DNA from 2 places in the Sphingobium sp. VMM genome. Region 1 is predicted to be linked to the other one. Evidence: riboswitches for the same ligand, from Rfam matches in the RefSeq annotation. Region 1 holds a riboswitch; the other holds the start of a gene.
What was found. Region 1 has a riboswitch for thiamine pyrophosphate ahead of ACUCV3_RS22445 (TonB-dependent receptor). Riboswitches for the same ligand answer to the same signal wherever they lie in the genome.
Positions count from the first base shown of each region.

Region 2: another riboswitch for thiamine pyrophosphate. It lies ahead of thiC (phosphomethylpyrimidine synthase ThiC); the one in region 1 lies ahead of ACUCV3_RS22445 (TonB-dependent receptor).

Region 1 covers NZ_JBXGSI010000021.1:95,738-104,860, forward strand. The annotation lists gene ACUCV3_RS22440 (phosphotransferase enzyme family protein) at 1-251, opposite strand, end outside; gene ACUCV3_RS22445 (TonB-dependent receptor) at 254-2,548, opposite strand; TPP riboswitch at 2,578-2,687, opposite strand; gene ACUCV3_RS22450 (glutathione S-transferase family protein) at 2,771-3,445, shown strand; gene ACUCV3_RS22455 (hypothetical protein) at 3,450-4,088, shown strand; gene ACUCV3_RS22460 (hypothetical protein) at 4,197-4,607, shown strand; gene ndk (nucleoside-diphosphate kinase) at 4,706-5,128, opposite strand; gene ACUCV3_RS22470 (DNA polymerase III subunit chi) at 5,242-5,679, opposite strand; gene ACUCV3_RS22475 (leucyl aminopeptidase) at 5,685-7,130, opposite strand; gene ACUCV3_RS22480 (LPS-assembly protein LptD) at 7,310-9,123, shown strand, end outside.
Region 2 covers NZ_JBXGSI010000012.1:32,484-41,606, reverse strand. The annotation lists gene ACUCV3_RS16265 (DUF2442 domain-containing protein) at 36-302, opposite strand; gene ACUCV3_RS16260 (DUF4160 domain-containing protein) at 286-519, opposite strand; gene thiC (phosphomethylpyrimidine synthase ThiC) at 614-2,509, opposite strand; TPP riboswitch at 2,564-2,673, opposite strand; gene ACUCV3_RS16250 (hypothetical protein) at 2,782-3,066, shown strand; gene ACUCV3_RS16245 (prolyl oligopeptidase family serine peptidase) at 3,087-5,183, shown strand; gene ACUCV3_RS16240 (transglutaminase family protein) at 5,805-9,123, shown strand, end outside.

The DNA.
Region 1 (9,123 bases):
TCCTCGGCCAGCGCCGCCGGCGTCCGCAAGCGCTGGTGATGCCGCTTCAGGAACAGCGGGCCGCGATCCGTCTCGACCAGCGCTGCCGCCGAAAAGGGGCGCGGCGAATGCCAGGCCAGCGCCGCCAGCCGGCCAGCGTCGGGAAAATGGGCCAGCACCGCCGCGGCCTCCTCCGCCGTGATCGCCGGCCAGGCCGGCGCCTCCAGCGCCAGCCCCATGCCATGGACCAGATGCGGAGCGGCGGCGCTCATCGTCAGAAGGCGCGCGACAGCGTCGCCACCACGGCGCGCCCACTGCCGACATAATAGGTCGGCGCCGAACCGGCGATCAGCGTGCCGTTGCGCCCGACCGTGTCCTGCGCGTTGGTGCTGATCGAATAGACGCCCGACAGGACGCGCGGATTGGTGACGTTGATCGCGTTGATGCGCAGGTCCATAACCTGCGCGTCGATCAGCCCGGCCAGATGCACGCCGACCGACAGGTCCAGCGTGGCATAGCCCTTGATGCTCTCGTCATTCATGAAGGTCGCATATTGGCGGCCGACATATTTGAGCGCGCTGCTGCCGAACAGCCGGCCGTCATCATAGGTGCTGCCCAGCGCGAACTGGAAGCTGGGGGCCGACACCGCCCGCTTGCCCCTGGTCGGCAGATAATCGCCGTTGATCGCCAGATCGTCGTTCAGACGCGTGTGCAGATATTCGGCCGAAGCATAGATGCTCATCCCCTTGGCCGGGCGATAGTCGATCTCGCCATCCAGGCCATAGCTGCTCTGGCTACCGGCGTTGATGGTCGAATTGACCAGCGCGCCGCCGCTGTCGATCACCGTCGCCACCTGGCGATTGCGGAAATGATAATGGAAACCGGTCAGCGAGAAGGACAGGCTGGGGCCGATATAGCGATAGCCCAGCTCCTGCGAGATCGAATATTCATTCTTCAGGGCATTGGTGCCCTGGCTAACCAGTTCGCCGCCATAATAGCTGTTGTAGAGCGCGAACTCGTTGGGCGTGCGGAAACTGGTGGTGATGTTGGCGAACAGCTGCTGCCGGTCGTCCAGCTGATAATGGATCGCCGCCCGCGGCAGCGCGGCGAAGCTGTCGATCCGTACCGTCGATTGCGGGCCGGGCAGATAATTGCGCCCGTTGCGCAGCAGGTTGACGCCCTTGAAACCAATGTCGATGCCCAGCTTGGGCGTCACCGCAATGCTGTCGGCCAGGAAGAAGCCCTTGGTGACCGTCTCCGTGCGCTGATTTTCATAGGCGAGCAGGCGCCCGTCGGCGGTGCGGATCGCCTTGTCCTGATAGCCCCACTGGTCGACCGGCCGGCCATCGGCATCGATCGACGTATAGGATTGCGTCACCCGGTCGGTGCCATAGTCGAACCACAGGCCAGCGACGATCCGATGCGCGCCGGCCTGCAGCGTCAGCTTGCTGACGTCGCCGACGCGGAACTGCTTGCCGGTCCAGTTGCCCAGCACCGTTGCGACGCCATCGACCGCACCGGGCAGGTCGATCGGCTGGGTCTGTTCCTCGGTGCCCAGATAATTGCCGGTGGTGGCGAGCTGCGTGCCATAGGGCGAATTGCCATGCCCCATCTGCAGATAGGCGCTGCTGTCGAAGCTCAGCGTGTCACTCAGCTTCAGGTGGACGGGCGCCGCGACATAGAAATTGCGGAACGGCGCGCGATAGAGGCGCCAGTAGTTGGTGTTCCCCTCGCTATAGGTCTCGTCGAAATTATAGCCGCGGCCAGAGGCTTCCCAGTCCGTCTTGCTGGGGCTGGGATAGGTCGATGTCTTGGCGTCGTTGAAGGAAAAGGCGATGCTCGCCCGGTTGCCCTCGCCCCATTCGTTCAGCAGCTTGGCATCGATATGCTGGCGCTGGTCATGGCCTGCCCCGCGCCAGTTGTCGGCGCGGTTGTTGGAATAGGAAATGAAGCCCTTCAGCCCGGTCGATCCGATCCGCCCCGTGTCGATCCGCGCAAAGACGCGCCGCTCGTCATAGGAACCGACCGACAGGTTGACGAGGCCGCCCGCCTCCGCCCTGGGATCATCCAGCGTCAGCGACAACAGGCCGCCGGCCGCCGCGATCACCGGCGAGTCAATATCTGCCGCGCCCTGCGCCAGCATCACCTGCCGCACATTCTCCGCATCGGCGAATTGCGAGGGATAGGCATAATAATAGCCGATATCGTTCTGCGGCGCGCCTTCCATCAGCACGCCGATCTGGTCCTGGCCCAGGCCGCGCAACGTCAGGCTGGACGATGCCGACAGGCCATAGGGGTCGCTGGACGAGACATTGGCGCCGGGCAGCAGGTTGACCAGCTGGAAGGCGTTGAGCGTCGGCGCCTGCTTGATGATGAAGTCGGTGGAGATCGCGCTCACCGCCTTGGGCGCGCTCTGATCGGGCAACAAGCCTTCGGGGTCGGGATGGCCGACGACCTGGATATTGGTCGACTGGTCCAGCTCATCCTCCGCCATTACGGGCGATGCAATCATCAACAGGGCCAGCGTCAGGCAGGCGCTTCCAACATGGGGCAATCGGGCAGTCTTCATCTCACGTCCACTCCACAGGAGGGACGACGGACCTGCCGCCTTGCCCTCCCTACGCCGGTATCAGCCGGATCAGGTTCAGCGGGTCGTGGTCTGCTGACCACCTCTCAGCCGCGCATGAGCGGCCCCCCGGGGATGCCCGCCCCTTAGGCGTTTCGACGCGAAGTGGAAAGCCCTCTCTATCGGCTCTCGACTTATCGAAGCCCGCCCGGCTAAGACATGGCCATGATGAAGCTGTTCATTGGCAACAAGGCCTATTCGAGCTGGTCGCTGCGCGGCTGGCTGGCGTGCAAGCTCTCCGGCCTTCCGTTCGAGGAAGTGGTGGTCCCTCTCTATGACGAGGAATGGGAAAAGCGTCGCGAGGGCGATGAGTTCGCCCCCTCCTCCGGCAAGGTGCCGATCCTGTGGGATGGCGACGACATCGTCGTGTGGGACAGCCTGGCCATCGTCGAATATCTCAATGAAAAGACCGGGGGCGACCAGTTCTGGCCGACCGATCCGGGTGCCCGCGCCATGGCCCGCTCGATGGCGGCCGAAATGCACAGCAGCTTCGCCGCGCTCCGCCGCGAGCACAGCATGAACATCCGCCAGATCTATGATCCGGTCCCGCCGTCGGAGGCCGTTGCTCACGACATCAGCCGTATCATGCAGCTCTGGGCCCAGGCCCGCGCCCGCTATGGTGGCGAGGGCGACTTCCTGTTCGGCGAGTTCGGCGCCGTCGACTTGATGTTCGCGCCCGTCGTGACCCGCTTCATCACCTATCAGCTGCCCGTCGCCCGCTTTGCCGAAGCCTATATGCGCGCGATCATCGCCCATCCCTGGATGCAGGAATGGATCGGCGAGGCGCAGGCGGAGGAATGGGTGATCGACAAGTTCGAAGTCCCGCCCCAGACGGCCTGACCCGATGAGCGACAGCCCCGAAGCCAAGCAGGAGACCCGCAAGGAGGAAGCCGCCCGCATCCGCCGGCGCTGGATCACGCTGGGCGAATTGCTGGCGGTGGCGGCGGTGCTGATCTCCGCCCTCACCCTCTATCTCAACTGGGCCGACAAGAAGGACGAGCGCGCCAGCAAGGCCGCCGAAAGCAGCAAGGCCTCCGCCCGCGCCGCCCGGCTGGTGCTCAACGCCGCGGCCGATGGCGACAGCCGGCTGACGCTCAAGCCCGCAGACCCCGATCAGCTGGTGCAGAGCCAGACCATCCATTTCCCCAGGGCGCTCGGCATCGCCCCGGTCGACACCACCGGCGAACCGCGGATCGAGGCCGGCTGGTTCGAGGATGCGCTGAAAAAGGCGCGCAACGCCGCCAAGCTGCCCGACGACAGCATCGGCGACGAGAAACTGCCGGTGACCATCGTCACCCAGTTCGTCGTCAATGGCGACGCCCACAGCGATTCCGCCGTCTACGACATCGGCTATGGCATCGCCGGCAAATGGCTGTCCGGCCATAAACTGACCCTGCGCGGCCTGTCCCTGGTCAGCCACGCCCAGGGCGCCGGCGCCCAGTCCCAGATCGACGCCCGCTGGGCGCGCCAGACAAAAGGCTAGGGCCGCCCGGCCACGTTCAGGCAGGCCGCAAGCGACCAGTTTTTGCCGTCCAAATCTCGGGAGTTGCTCCCGATTGCGGACGTTCGGTGTGAATGGCATTGATGAGCTATGAGCAAAAATGATCGTCTCTGGGATCGATACTGGGGTATCCGCGACAATCACAAAACTGGCTATGCTATGCCTATAATCTGGCACCTTTCCTTTCAACGCGATCCATTAGCGATGACGGAACTTGGCAGCACATTCGACAAGCCCGGTAGCCTTGCCAATCCATTTAGCCAAGCAGGCCTTGCCTATCGAGCATTTCGTCGTGGTCACCTGACCGCCGCGCAGCATCTTGCTATGAACGCATTCAATGGACGTGATCTCCGCGGATATCGGCATTGGCTGGCGCGTGCTGCTAAGCTTGGAGACGTTGATGCCGCTCGCGAGTTGAAGCGATTTGAACTTCGGTTGCCGCATACAAATGCGGCCCTCATAGGGCGCAAGCGTCCTTATCGCCCATCTGATTTCGCGTAAGCCGACCCCACCCAAATCCGTCATCCCAACCACAAAAAACCCGGCCGCTCCTTGCGGGAGCGCCGGGCCTTTTGCTCGTCCGGGGACGGATGTCGGATTTAGCCGACGATTTCTTCGGGCTTGAAGAAATAGGCGATCTCGATCGCGGCATTTTCTTCGCTGTCCGAACCATGGACCGAATTGGCTTCGATCGATTCGGCCAGTTCCTTGCGGATGGTGCCGGCGTCGGCATTGGCCGGGTTGGTGGCGCCCATGATGTCGCGGTTGCGGGTCACGGCGTTTTCGCCTTCCAGAACCTGGACGACGACCGGGCCCGAGATCATGAAGGCGACCAGGTCAGCGAAGAAGGGGCGTTCCTTGTGAACGGCGTAGAAGCCTTCGGCCTGCTCGCGGCTCATGCGGATGCGCTTGGAAGCGACGACGCGCAGGCCGGCTTCTTCCAGCATCTTGGTGACGGCGCCGGTCAGGTTGCGACGGGTTGCGTCGGGCTTGATGATCGAAAAAGTGCGCGTGACGGCCATGGCCCTCATAACTCCGGATTGTTGGAATAAAGTTGCGCGCCCTTTAGACCGGGCCGGATCACTTCGCAAGAGGGGCGCGAGTGGGCTTGGTAGAAGTCCCTATTTCCGGGCGTTCACGGCCCCTGCACCCATTTGCGGCCTTCCTGCCGCCAGAAGCGCGGGGTCACCCCTTCGCGCTTGCTGAGCGCCCGCCAGCTGGCCCGCGCCCCGTCGATCGTGTCCGCATCGAAGAAATAGAAGGCGCGATCAAAGCCCAGCGCCTCCTCGCGCCATATTCCGTCCGCCAGCGCGATATGCCTGGCGCCATTGGCAGCGTCGCAGCTCTGCGCCAGCAGCACCGGCTGGGCGGCGTCCACCCCGTCGCCTGCCAGCCCATTGGCCAGGAAGCTTTCAGGTGGCCCCGCCCATAGGCCCGCCGATATGCGGGCCAGCCGTTCCGGCTCGTCGGCCACCACCAGCAGCCGCGCGCCCATGTCCAGGATGCGTGCCGCGATCGCGGGCAGCACCCCTTCCACGGGATCGCGGCTCAGCTGGTAGAAGTCGACCTGCACCGGCTTCAGCGCTCGAACTTGTCGGCCACCAGCTGGTCGATCAGGCGCACGCCATAGCCGGTCGCGCCCTTGTCGGCGGTGGCGCCGGGCTTGTCCGACCAGACCATGCCGGCAATGTCGAGATGCGCCCACTTCACGCCTTCGTTGACGAAGCGCTTGATGAACTGGGCAGCGGTGATCGAGCCAGCGAAGCGCGGGCCGATATTCTTCATGTCGGCGATCGGGCTGTCGATCAGCTTGTCATAGGCCTCCGACAGCGGGAAGCGCCACAGCTTCTCGCCGCTGGTCTTGCCCGCCGCCAGCAGGTCGTCGGCCAGCGCATCGTCGTTGGCGAACAGGCCGCCATGCTCGCTGCCGAGCGCGATCATCATCGCGCCCGTCAGGGTAGCGAGGTCGATCACCACTTCGGGTTCATAGGTCTTCTGCGCCCAGGTCACCGCGTCGCACAGCACCAGACGGCCTTCCGCGTCGGTGTTCAGCACCTCGATCGTCTGGCCCGACATCGACGTCACGATGTCGCCGGGGCGCTGGGCATTGGCGTCGGGCATATTCTCAACCAGGCCACAGATGCCGACCACGCGGGCCTTGGCCTTGCGACCGGCCAGCGCCTTCATAGCGCCCGCCACGGCGCCGGCGCCGCCCATGTCCCACTTCATATCTTCCATGCCGGGGCCAGGCTTGAGCGAAATGCCGCCGGTGTCGAAGGTCACGCCCTTGCCGATGAACACCACCGGCTTTTGCGCGGCGCCATCGGTGCCGTCCCATTCCATCGCCAGCAGCCGCGCTTCACGCGCAGACCCCTGCGCCACGCCCAGCAGCGCGCCCATGCCGAGGTCCGTCATCGCCGCACGGTCCAGCACGGTGATCTTGATGCCCAGCTCGGCCAGATGCTGGCAGCGCGCGACGAAGCTTTCGGGATAGAGGATGTTGGCCGGTTCCGACACCAGTTCGCGGGTGAAGGCAACGCCGGCGGCGACCGCCGACAGCTTAGCCCATTCGGCCTCGGCGCCGTTTGCGACGATCGTCACGTTCGCTAGCGTCGGCTTGGCCTTTTCGGGCTGACGCGTGCGATAGGTGTCGATCCGCCAGCTGCGCAGCAGCGCGCCCAGGCCCAGCCGCGCAGCATCCTCGCCACTGACGCCGGCCGGGAATTCGACCGCTGCGTGGGTCGCGCCGCTGGCCGACAGCTTGGCGGTCAGCGCGCCACCGGCCCGCTCCAGGTCGGCCGCACTGCCATTGCCGATGCCCAGCAGCAGGACGCGCAGCACCGCGCCACCTTCCTCGACGAAGCTCTCGACGCTGCCACCCGCCTCACCGGCGAAGCGCGCGGCGGCGGCGCCGGCGACCAGCGTGGCCGATGCGGCCAGCGGCAAGCTGTCGACAGTCCCCTTCGCCACGGCAAGGACCAACGTGTCGACCTGGGGGCGCGTGGGGCTGAATTGGATGTCCATCTGGGGGCCTTTTCTCTGGAATGCCGTGTCGTTCTTGTTTCAGCCAGATAGTGCGGCTTTGCCGCTCTGCAAAGCCATTCGGCGGATTTCCGCCGTCCCGAATGCGAGCAGCGATTGCGGCGCGGGCCAAGCAGTGCGATAGGCAGGGACCAGAAGTGCCCACAAAGAGGCCCCTACGCTTGCAGATTTCCGTGTTTCCCCTGTCGTTCAAACAGGCGCTGCTTGCCGGCGCTGCCTCGTCCTGCCTGCTCGCGGCGCCGCTGGCCCATGCGCAACAGGCGCCCGAGCCCAAGCTGAACGAGCCCCAGACGCCGATCAGCGCGCCCGACGCGCCAGTGCCCGACAATGACCAGGAAATCGGCTTCGCCGCCGATACGCTGGAATATGACACCAACAGTCAGGTCGTGACCGCCACCGGCAACGTCCAGTTGCTGCGCGACGGCAACCGGCTGCGCGCTGACAAGATCGTGTGGGACCGCAACACCGGCAAGGTCGAGGCACAGGGCGCCGTCTCGGTGATCGATCCCGACGGCAATGTCGCCTATGGCGACCGCTTCGATGTCACTGATACGCTCAAGGATGGCGCGGTCGACAATATATTGCTGGTCCTCCAGAAGGGCGGCCGCATGGCCGCGACCAAGGGCGAGCGGATCAATGGCGTCTATACGCTGCACCACGCCGCCTATACCGGCTGTCCGGTGGAGGGCAGCGACGGCTGCCCCAAGGAACCGACCTGGCAGATCAACGCGGTCAAGGTCGTCTATGACCCGACCAAGCAGCGCGTCTCCTATACCCGCGCCAATGTCGAGCTGTTCGGCCTGCCTTTGATCCCGGTGCCGGGCCTGTCGCATCCGGTCGGCGACGATGGCGGCAGCGGCCTTCTGGTCCCCAATATCCGTTATGACCGGGTCAACGGCTTCGAGGTCGCGGTCCCCTATTATCTCAAGCTCGCGCCCAATCGCGACCTGACCGTCACGCCGCACGTCTACAGCGATTCGCTGCCGATGATCGAAGGCAATTTCCGCCATCTCTACGATCGCGGCGCCTATCAGATCACCGGCTATGCCACCTATGGCAGCCGGTCGAGCGGCATCACGCCGACCGATTCGCAAAAGGATATTCGCGGCGCGATCGACGCCAGCGGCGGCATGCAGCTGTCGCCTGAATGGAGCGTCAACGGATCGATCCGGGTCGCCACCGACCGCACCTTCCTGCGCCGCTACGACATCAGCCGCGACGACCGGCTGCGTTCGACCCTGGGCGTCCAGCGGATCGGCGAGAACAGCTATTTCTCGCTCGCTGGCTGGGCGGTGCAGACGCTGCGCGTCGACGATCCCCAGGGCCAGATGCCGATCGCCCTGCCGGTCATGGATTATCGGCTGCGGATGAAGGATCCGCTGCTCGGCGGCCAGATGCAGTTCCAGGCCAATACGCTGGCGATCACCCGGACCGAGGGGCAGGACACCCAGCGCGCCTTTGCCGCATTCGAATGGAATCTGCGCAAGCTGACCGGCCTTGGCCAGGAAGTGAATTTCACCACCTATCTGCGCGGCGACGTCTATCACAGCAGCAACAATCTGCTTACCGACACGATCAGCTATGCCGGCGATCCGGGCTGGAAGGCGCGCGGCATCGCCGCCGCCGCGGTCGACATGCGCTGGCCCTTCATGGGTGAGGCGTTCGGCGGCGTGCAGCGTATCGCCCCACGCGTCCAGATCGTCGCCTCCCCCCATCTCGCCAACCTGTCGGTGCCGAATGAGGATGCCCGGTCGGTCGATCTGGAGGACAGCAACCTCTTCGCGCTCAACCGCTTCGCGGGCTATGACCGGTTCGAGGATTCGAGCCGCATCACCTATGGCCTGGAATATAATCTGGCGCTGCCCGACTTCACGCTCGATGCCAATGTCGGCCAGAGCTACCGGCTCGACAACCGCGCCAGCATCCTGCCCGACGGCACCGGCCTGTCCGACCGCATGTCCGACATCGTCGGCCG
Region 2 (9,123 bases), on a different contig from region 1:
GCATTGCTGCCGCAAACTCGGCATAGTCTGAAGGCTTACCGAGCATGGTGTACCGGCGCAGGCGCTCCCCGGAGCAATCCTTCCGTGCTGAGATCCTCGTCAATATCCGGCCAATGAATGCCATAGCCACCACCGGCGACTTCCCAAACGGCACGCTGATCGGGTGTCGCGCTGGCAAGGCGTGGATACCAGGCAAGGGGGACAGAGATGGTCCGACCGTCCATCAGGTCGACGATCAGGCTATCCGCATCGCAGCGAACATCGGCAACACGTTCGTCGGTGATCCTAGCCGAAATATTCATGCCAAGCCTCCAGCAGGCGCGCCCGATGGGCCTCCACCATCGTGATTATGCCATTTATCTCCTGGCGACGAAAGCCGGTGTTCCTTGCGAGGGATATAGGGTCTAGCCAGACCTTGATCGAAGCGCCGCCCTTGTCGACATGGACATGGGGCGGTTCATTGGGTTCGTGGCTGTAGAAATAGAAGCGATAGCCATCGAGGCGCAAGATGGTCGGCATCGGTCACGGTTCCCCATAGGATGCCGAACCATCTATAATGAAGCGGTGAGCGGATCACCCGGTAAAATCGAGAAAGTTACCGGGTGCCAAAGCCTCAATCATGCTCCCTGCCGCCGGCGCCCATATAGAGTTCGCTGCCGGTTTCCTTGAAGAGTTTGCTCATCTCTTCCATGCCTTTCAACGCGGCGGCCTTGCTGGCTTCGGCGACTTCCGCGCCGGTGAGACCGGCTTCTAGGAAACCGTCGGCGGGCTGGTTCTTCCTGGCGGCGAAGTCGCGCACTTCCTGGGTGATCTTCATCGAGCAGAATTTAGGGCCGCACATGGAGCAGAAATGGGCGCTCTTGGCACCTTCGGCCGGCAGGGTCTGGTCGTGATATTGTTCGGCCGTGTCGGGATCGAGGCTCAGGTTGAACTGGTCGCGCCAGCGGAACTCGAAGCGGGCGCGGCTGAGCGCGTCGTCGCGGACCTTGGCGGCGGGGTGGCCCTTGGCCAGGTCGGCGGCGTGGGCGGCGAGCTTGTAAGTGACGACGCCGACCTTCACATCGTCGCGGTCGGGCAGGCCCAGATGCTCCTTGGGCGTGACGTAGCAGAGCATCGCCGTGCCATACCAGCCGATCTGCGCCGCGCCGATGCCGCTGGTGATATGGTCATAGCCCGGCGCGATGTCGGTGGTGAGCGGCCCGAGCGTATAGAAGGGCGCTTCGCCGCAGACCTGCAGCTGCTTTTCCATATTCTCCTTGATCTTGTGCATCGGCACATGGCCGGGGCCTTCGATCATCACCTGCACATCCTGTTTCCAGGCACGGTGGGTCAGTTCGCCCAGCGTGTAGAGTTCGGAGAATTGCGCTTCGTCATTGGCGTCCGCGATCGAGCCGGGGCGCAGGCCGTCGCCCAGCGAATAGGCGATGTCATAGGCCTTCATGATCTCCGTGATCTCGTCGAAATGATCGTAGAGGAAGCTCTCCTTGTGGTGCGCCAGGCACCATTTCGCCATGATCGAGCCGCCGCGCGAGACGATGCCGGTGACGCGCCTGGCCGCCATCGGGATATAGGCCAGGCGGACGCCCGCATGGATGGTGAAATAGTCGACGCCCTGTTCGGCCTGTTCGATGAGAGTATCGCGGAAAATGTCCCAAGTGAGGTCTTCGGCAATGCCGCCGACCTTTTCGAGCGCCTGATAGATGGGGACGGTGCCGATCGGCACGGGCGAGTTGCGGATGATCCATTCGCGCGTGTCATGGATGTTGCGGCCGGTCGACAGGTCCATCACCGTGTCGGCGCCCCAGCGGATCGACCAGACCAGCTTGTCGACTTCGGAGGCGACGTCGGAGGCGACCGCCGAGTTGCCGATATTGGCGTTGATCTTCACCAGGAAATTGCGGCCGATCGCCATCGGCTCGGATTCCGGGTGGTTGATGTTCGACGGGATGATGGCGCGACCGCGGGCGACTTCATCGCGGACGAATTCCGGGGTCACATAGTCGGGGATGGAGGCGCCCCAGCTTTCGCCGTCGCGGACATATTCGGCGAGGCGGGCGCGGCCGAGATTTTCGCGCTCGGCGACATATTCCATTTCCGGGGTGATGATGCCGCGACGGGCATAGTGCATCTGGGAGACGTTGGCGCCGGGCTTGGCGCGCAGCGGGCGCTTGACGACATTGGGGAAGGGCTGGACGCCGCCCGAGCGATCGGGGCCTTTGAGGCCATTATCTTCCGGTCGGATTTCGCGCGCATCATATTCCTCGACATCGCCGCGATCGCGGATCCAGTCACGGCGCAGCTGCTGGAGGCCGGCCATGATGTCGATGCGGGCGTCGGGATCGGTATAGGGGCCGGACGTGTCATAGACGCGGACAGGCGGCTCGCCGCTCCCCGGCTCCAGATGAATCTCGCGCATGGCAACCTTGCGCGGGCCGATATGGATCTTCTTCGAGCCGCGAATGGCTCCCGTAGTAACGCGCATTTCGGTGCGGGCGGGGACGTCTGCCATAACTTCTCTCTCCTTCAGGCGGAAAGAGAGTGCGGGCGGTGTCACGGGACGAGTGGCACGACGCGCTTCCCTCCCTACGCCAGTGTCAACTGGATCAGGTTCAGCGGGTCGCGGCCACAAAGCCGCCTCTCAACCGTCTGCGGACGGTCCCCCGGGGATATGGGCAATGGATAGCGCAAGCGCAGCGACAGGGGAAGCCCTTCGCGAGCCGATCGCCTTGCGCCGGGGCGATGGAGACCATAATTGGAAGGAGATCCAGCAAGAGGCCGATCGTGCAGAACAGCGCCCCACCCCATCCCGATTCCGAGAAGGCCCGGCGCAAGGCGTTGCGGCACGAGATGCGGATGGTGGCGGTGCGGCCGCGGCGCTGGGGGCTGTGGCTGCTGACGCTGGGTGCGCTGCTGCTGATCCTGCCGTCGGCCTTTGGCGTTCATAGCCTGATGGGCTGGTCGCCGATGCTGCTGGGGCTGGTCGCCTGCGCCGCGTCGCTGCCCTTGCTGGTGGCGGGCGCGGTGCTACGGCGGCGCTATCTGAAGGGCCAGCTCGCGCGGGATTGAGGACAACAAAGGGGGGCGCAATGAAGAGGTTTTTGACGATGGTTTCTGCTGCCCTGCTTACCGGCGCTGGCGCGCCCGCCCCCGCGCCTGCCGACGATCCGTTTGTCTGGCTGGAAGACTGGACCGGGCCGCGCGCGATGCAGTGGGTGGAAGCGGAGAACAAGGCGACCGTCGCCACGCTGCAGGGCGATCCGCGCTATGCCGGCTATTACAGGCAAGCGCTGGCGATCGCGTCGGCCAAGGACCGGATCGCGATGCCGATGCTGATCCATGGCCGCATCTATAATTTCTGGCGCGATGCCGACCATCCGCAGGGCGTGTGGCGCTATACGTCCGAGGCCGATTATGCGTCGGCGTCGCCGAGCTGGACGACCGTGCTGGATCTGGATGCGCTGTCCAGGGCCGAGGGCAGGAAATGGGTGTGGAAGGGCGCGACCATCCTCGACCCCGAGGAACGGATCGCGCTGCTGGCGCTGTCGGACGGCGGCGAGGATGCGGTGCGGCTGCGCGAGTTCGACCTGGTCGATGGCCGTTTCGTGCCGGGTGGGTTCGACATTCCCAACGCCAAGCAGAATGCCGAATGGCTGGACAAGGATACGCTCCTCCTGTCGCGCGACTGGGGGGCGGACAGCCTGACCAAGTCGGGCTATCCCTTCGTCATCAAGACGCTGAAGCGCGGGCAGAGGCTGGAGGACGCGCAGGAAGTGTTTCGCGGCGCGGCGAGCGACCAGCTGATGTCGATGCCGATCCTGCTGAGCGACGGGCAGGGCAATCGGGCCGCCTTCCTGTTTCGCGGCGTCACCTTCTTCGGCAACGAGACCTGGCTGCTGACGGCGCAGGGGACGAAGCGGCTGGCGCTGCCGGCCAAAAGCCAGTTGCAGGGCATGGTCGACGGGCAGGTGCTGATCCAGACCAGCGAGGAATGGACCAGCGGCGGCGTGACCGTGCCGGCCGGGGCGCTGGCGAGCGTGGCGCTCAAAGCCCTGCAGGATGGCGGCGTGCTGACGCCCGAGATATTGTTCGCGCCGACGCCGCGCCAGTCGATCGACGGGGTGGTGGCGACGCAGAATCGGGTCGTGCTGAGCCTCAATGACAATGTGCGCGGGCGGGTGCGGGTCTATGCGCGCGGCGCCAAGGGATGGGCTGCGCAGCCGGTCGAGCTGCCCGACAATGCGACGATCAGCACGGTCGCCGCGTCCGACAAGAGCGACAAGACCTATCTGGCGGTGGCAGGATTCCTGGCGCCGACGACATTATGGGCGATGGACGCGGCCGAGCCCAAGCCGGTGCAGGTCAAGGCGATGCCGGCGCGGTTCGACGCGGCGGGGCTGGTGGTCGAGCAGTTTGAGGCCACATCGAGCGACGGGACGAAAATCCCCTATTTCATCGTCCACAAGAAGGGGATGACGCCCGACGGCAGCACGCCGGCGATCATGACCGCCTATGGCGGCTTCGAGGTGCCGATGACGCCCAGCTATGCCGCGATCACCGGCAAGCTGTGGCTGGAGCGGGGCAATAGTTTCGTGCTGGCCAATATCCGCGGCGGCGGCGAGTTCGGCCCGGCCTGGCATGAGGCGGGCCTCAAGACCAAACGCCAGATCATCTATGATGATTTCGCGGCGGTGGCGCAGGACATCTTTGCCCGCAAACTGTCCAGCCCCAGGAAGTTCGGCATCTATGGCGGGTCCAATGGCGGGCTTTTGATGGGGGTGGAGTTCAACCAGCATCCTGACCTCTGGAACGGGGTGGTGATCCAGGTGCCGCTGCTCGACATGATCCGATACGAGCAGATCGCGGCCGGCGCGTCCTGGGTCGATGAATATGGCAGCGTGTCGGTGCCGGAGGAAAAGGCGTTTCTCGAGACAATCTCGCCCTATGCCAATATCCGCAAGGGGGTCGCCTATCCCACGCCCTATATCTGGACCACGACCAAGGACGACCGGGTCGGCCCGCAGCATGCGCGCAAGTTCGCCGCGCGGCTGAAGGACTATGGCCTGCCCTATCTCTTCTACGAGGATACCGCCGGCGGTCATTCTGGCGATGCAGATATCGAACAGGGCGCGCGGTTGCAGGCGATGCAGATGGTCTATTTCAGCCAAAGGCTGGAGGGAAAATAGAGGCCAGGCCGCGTAGACAAATTCAGCGCGCGCCGAATGGCCGGGATGGGTGGGAACAAGACATAGCCCCTCCCTTCCAGGGAGGGGGTGGGGTGGGTTGCGAGCGCAGCGAGCTTCTGCCCTATCGACCGTAGACCGCCGCTACGCGGCGCACCCACCCCCGGCCCCTCCCTGGAAGGGAGGGGAGTAGGAAACGTCCGCATTTGGTCGTTTTCAGACTATCCTCCCCTGCAAGGGGAGGTGGCTGGCCGAAGGCCAGACGAAGGGGTATCCCCCTCTCGATAGCGTGACACCCCTCCACCACTTCGTGGTCCCCTTCGGCAGAGTCGCGTGCCTCTGCCGAACCTTGCAGGGGAGGATTTTACAGCCGCTTTTGGTCGCTTCCTGCCAATCACGACCTGCGTCATCCTGACGGAAGTCAGGATCCATTCGACGTTACACCCGCGCGAAAGCGCTGAATGGATCCCGGATCAAGCATGCCCTGAGCCTGTCGAAGGGGCCGGGATGACGTCGGTTAAATGAGGGGATGGCCGGGGCTGACGCGAACGGAAATTGCGAGAATCTTTGGCGAAGCGACAGTTTCGCATTGCATTGCAGCAAAGCGTGGTTTCTGATCGCATCATGCTCAAGGCCGCGCTGCACCACCTGACCGCCTATCGCTATAGCCGCCCGATCCGTCTGGGTCCGCAAGTGATAAGATTGCGGCCCGCGCCGCATAGTCGCACCAAGATCCCCAATTATGCGCTGAAGATCGAGCCGGCGAACCATTTCCTCAACTGGCAGCAGGATCCGCACGGCAACTGGCTGGCGCGGATCGTCTTTCCCGATCCGGTCGATCATTTCAGTATCGAGGTCGATCTGCTGGCCGATCTGGATATCATCAACCCGTTCGACTTCTTCGTCGAACCCTATGCGGAAAATTACCCCTTCAGCTATGACGAGCAGCTGGAGACCGATCTGGCCGCTTATTATGACGTCGAGATGCAGGGGCCGTTGTTCGAGGAACTGGTGGCCCAGCATGCCACGTTCGAGGGGCGGACGATCGACTTCCTGGTCGATGTGAACAGCAAGCTGCAGCAGCGCATCGGCTATGTCATCCGCATGGAAACCGGGGTGCAGACGCCCGAGGAGACGCTGGACATCGGCACCGGATCGTGCCGCGATTCCGCTTGGCTGCTGGTGCAGCTGCTGCGCCGGCTGGGCTTTGCCGCGCGTTTCGTGTCGGGCTATTCGATCCAGCTGGTTGCCGATGTCGAGCCGATCGAGGGGCCCAAAGGCGTTACCCAGGATGTGGTCGACCTGCATGCCTGGGCCGAGGCCTATGTGCCCGGCGCCGGCTGGATCGCGCTTGATGCGACCAGCGGCATGTTTGCGGGCGAGGGCCATATCCCGCTCTGCGCCACACCCCATTATCGGTCCGCAGCCCCGATCAGCGGCATGGCCGAACCGGCCGAGGTCGATTTCAATTTCGCCATGAATGTCAGCCGCATTGCCGAGGCGGTGCGGATCACCAAGCCCTTTACCGAGGGACGCTGGGCGTCGCTGATGGCGCTGGGCGAGCAAGTGGACGCCGACCTGATCGCGCAGGATGTGCGGCTGACCACCGGTGGCGAGCCGACCTTCGTCGCGGTCGATGATCCACAGGCGGGCGAATGGAATGGCGATGCCGTCGGCCCGACCAAGGCGGGCTATGCCGACCGGCTGATCCGGCGGCTGCGCGACCGTTTTGCGCCGGGCGCGCTGCTGCACCATGGCCAGGGCAAATGGTATCCGGGCGAAAGCCTGCCGCGCTGGGGCTATTCGATCTACTGGCGCGCGGACGGCGTGCCGATCTGGCGCGATGCCGGGCTGATCGCGGGCGAGCCGGAGGCGGGCGATACGACCATTACCGCCGAGGATGCCGGCCGCTTCCTCACCGCCATGGCGGAAGGGCTGGGGGTCGAGACCGATTTCGTCCAGCCGGTGTTCGAAGATGCGCTGGCCTGGTCGGTGAAGGAGGCGGAACTGCCCGCCAATACCGAGCCGGGCGACCCCAAGTTCGACAATCCCGAGGAACGCAGCCGGATGGTGCGCGCGTTCGAGGGCGGCCTTTCCAAGACGGTCGGCTATGTGCTGCCGATCCAGCGCTGGCAGACGCAGGCGAGCGCGCCGCGCTGGCAGAGCGAGGTGTGGAAGGTGCGGCGCAAGGCGCTGTTCGCGGTGCCGGGGGATTCGGCACTGGGATACCGCCTGCCGCTGGGCACCCTACCCTATGTGCCGCCGTCCGATTTCCCCTATATCCACCCGCAGGATACGAGCGAGCCGCGCGAACCGCTGGCCGATTATCGTGCCGAGGCGGAAGCCGAAACCAGCGCACCGGCGGAACGGTTCGAGCGGTCCGAAGTCGCCACCGCCGAGCATCAGGACCGGCAGGAACAGGTCTTCATCGAAGGCGCGGTGCGCACCGCCGTCACGGTCGAGCCGCGCGGCAATTTCCTGTCCGTCTTCATCCCGCCGGTGAAGACGCTGGACGATTATCTGGAGTTGATTGCGCAGGTCGAGAAGGTGGCCGAGGCGACGCGCATCCCGGTGCGGATCGAGGGCTATGCCCCGCCGTCCGACCCGCGCGTCAACGTGCTGAAGGTGACGCCCGACCCCGGCGTGGTCGAAGTGAATATCCAGCCGGCGACAAGCTGGGCGGAGACGGTGGCGATTACCCAGGGCGTCTATGAGGATGCCCGCGAGGTGAAGATGACCGCCGACAAGTTCATGGTCGATGGCCGGTCGGTCGGCACCGGTGGCGGCAATCATCTGGTGCTGGGCGGGGCGAGCGTGAACGACAGCCCGTTCATCCGCCGGCCGGACTTGCTCAAGAGCTTCGTCCTCTACTGGCAACGGCACCCCTCCCTCTCCTATCTGTTTTCCGGCCTGTTCATCGGCCCGACCAGCCAGGCGCCGCGCATCGACGAGGCGCGGCACGACAGCCTCTATGAGCTGGAGATCGCGCTGGCGCAGGTGCCCAATCCGGTGCGCGACGGGGAGGACAAGCTGCCGCCGCCCTGGCTGGTCGACCGGCTGTTCCGCAACCTGCTGGTCGATGTGACCGGCAATACCCACCGCACCGAAATCTGCATCGACAAGCTGTTCTCGCCCGACGGGCCGACCGGGCGCCTAGGCCTCGTCGAGTTTCGCGGGTTCGAGATGCCGCCAGACCCGCAGATGAGCCTGGCCCAGCAATTGCTGCTGCGCGCGCTGACCGCCTGGTTCTGGCGCGAGCCGCAGCAGGGCAATCTGGTGCGCTGGGGCACGGCGCTGCACGACCGTTTCTTCCTGGGCCATTTCGTCTGGGCCGATTTCCTGGAGGTGCTGAACGACCTGCGCCAGGCGGGCTATGATTTCGATCCTAACTGGTTCGAGGCGCAGCGCCAGTTCCGCTTCCCGGTGCATGGCAGCGTGGAGGCCGGCGGCGTCGGGCTGGAGATCAGCCATGCGCTGGAGCCGTGGAACGTGCTGGGCGAAACCGGCGCGATCGGCGGTACGGTGCGCTATGTCGACAGTTCGACCGAGCGGTTGCAGGTGCGTGTGTCGGGCCTGGTCGCCGGGCGCCACATCGTCAGCTGTAACGGGCGGCGAGTGCCGATGACGCCGACCGGCGTGCCAGGCGAGGCGGTGGGCGGCGTGCGCTACAAGGCATGGGCGCCAGCCAATTGCCTGCACCCCAATCTGCCTGCGAATGCGCCACTGACCTTCGATATCTTCGACAGCTGGAGCGGGCGATCGCTGGGCGGCTGCGTCTATCATGTCGCCCATCCGGGCGGGCGCAATTATGACGATGTGCCGATCAACAGCTATGAGGCGGAGGCGCGGCGCAAGGCGCGGTTCCAGGATCATGGCCATACGCCCGGCCCGGTCGACATGCCGCCGACCGAACCCCCGAGCGAATTTCCGATGACGCTGGACC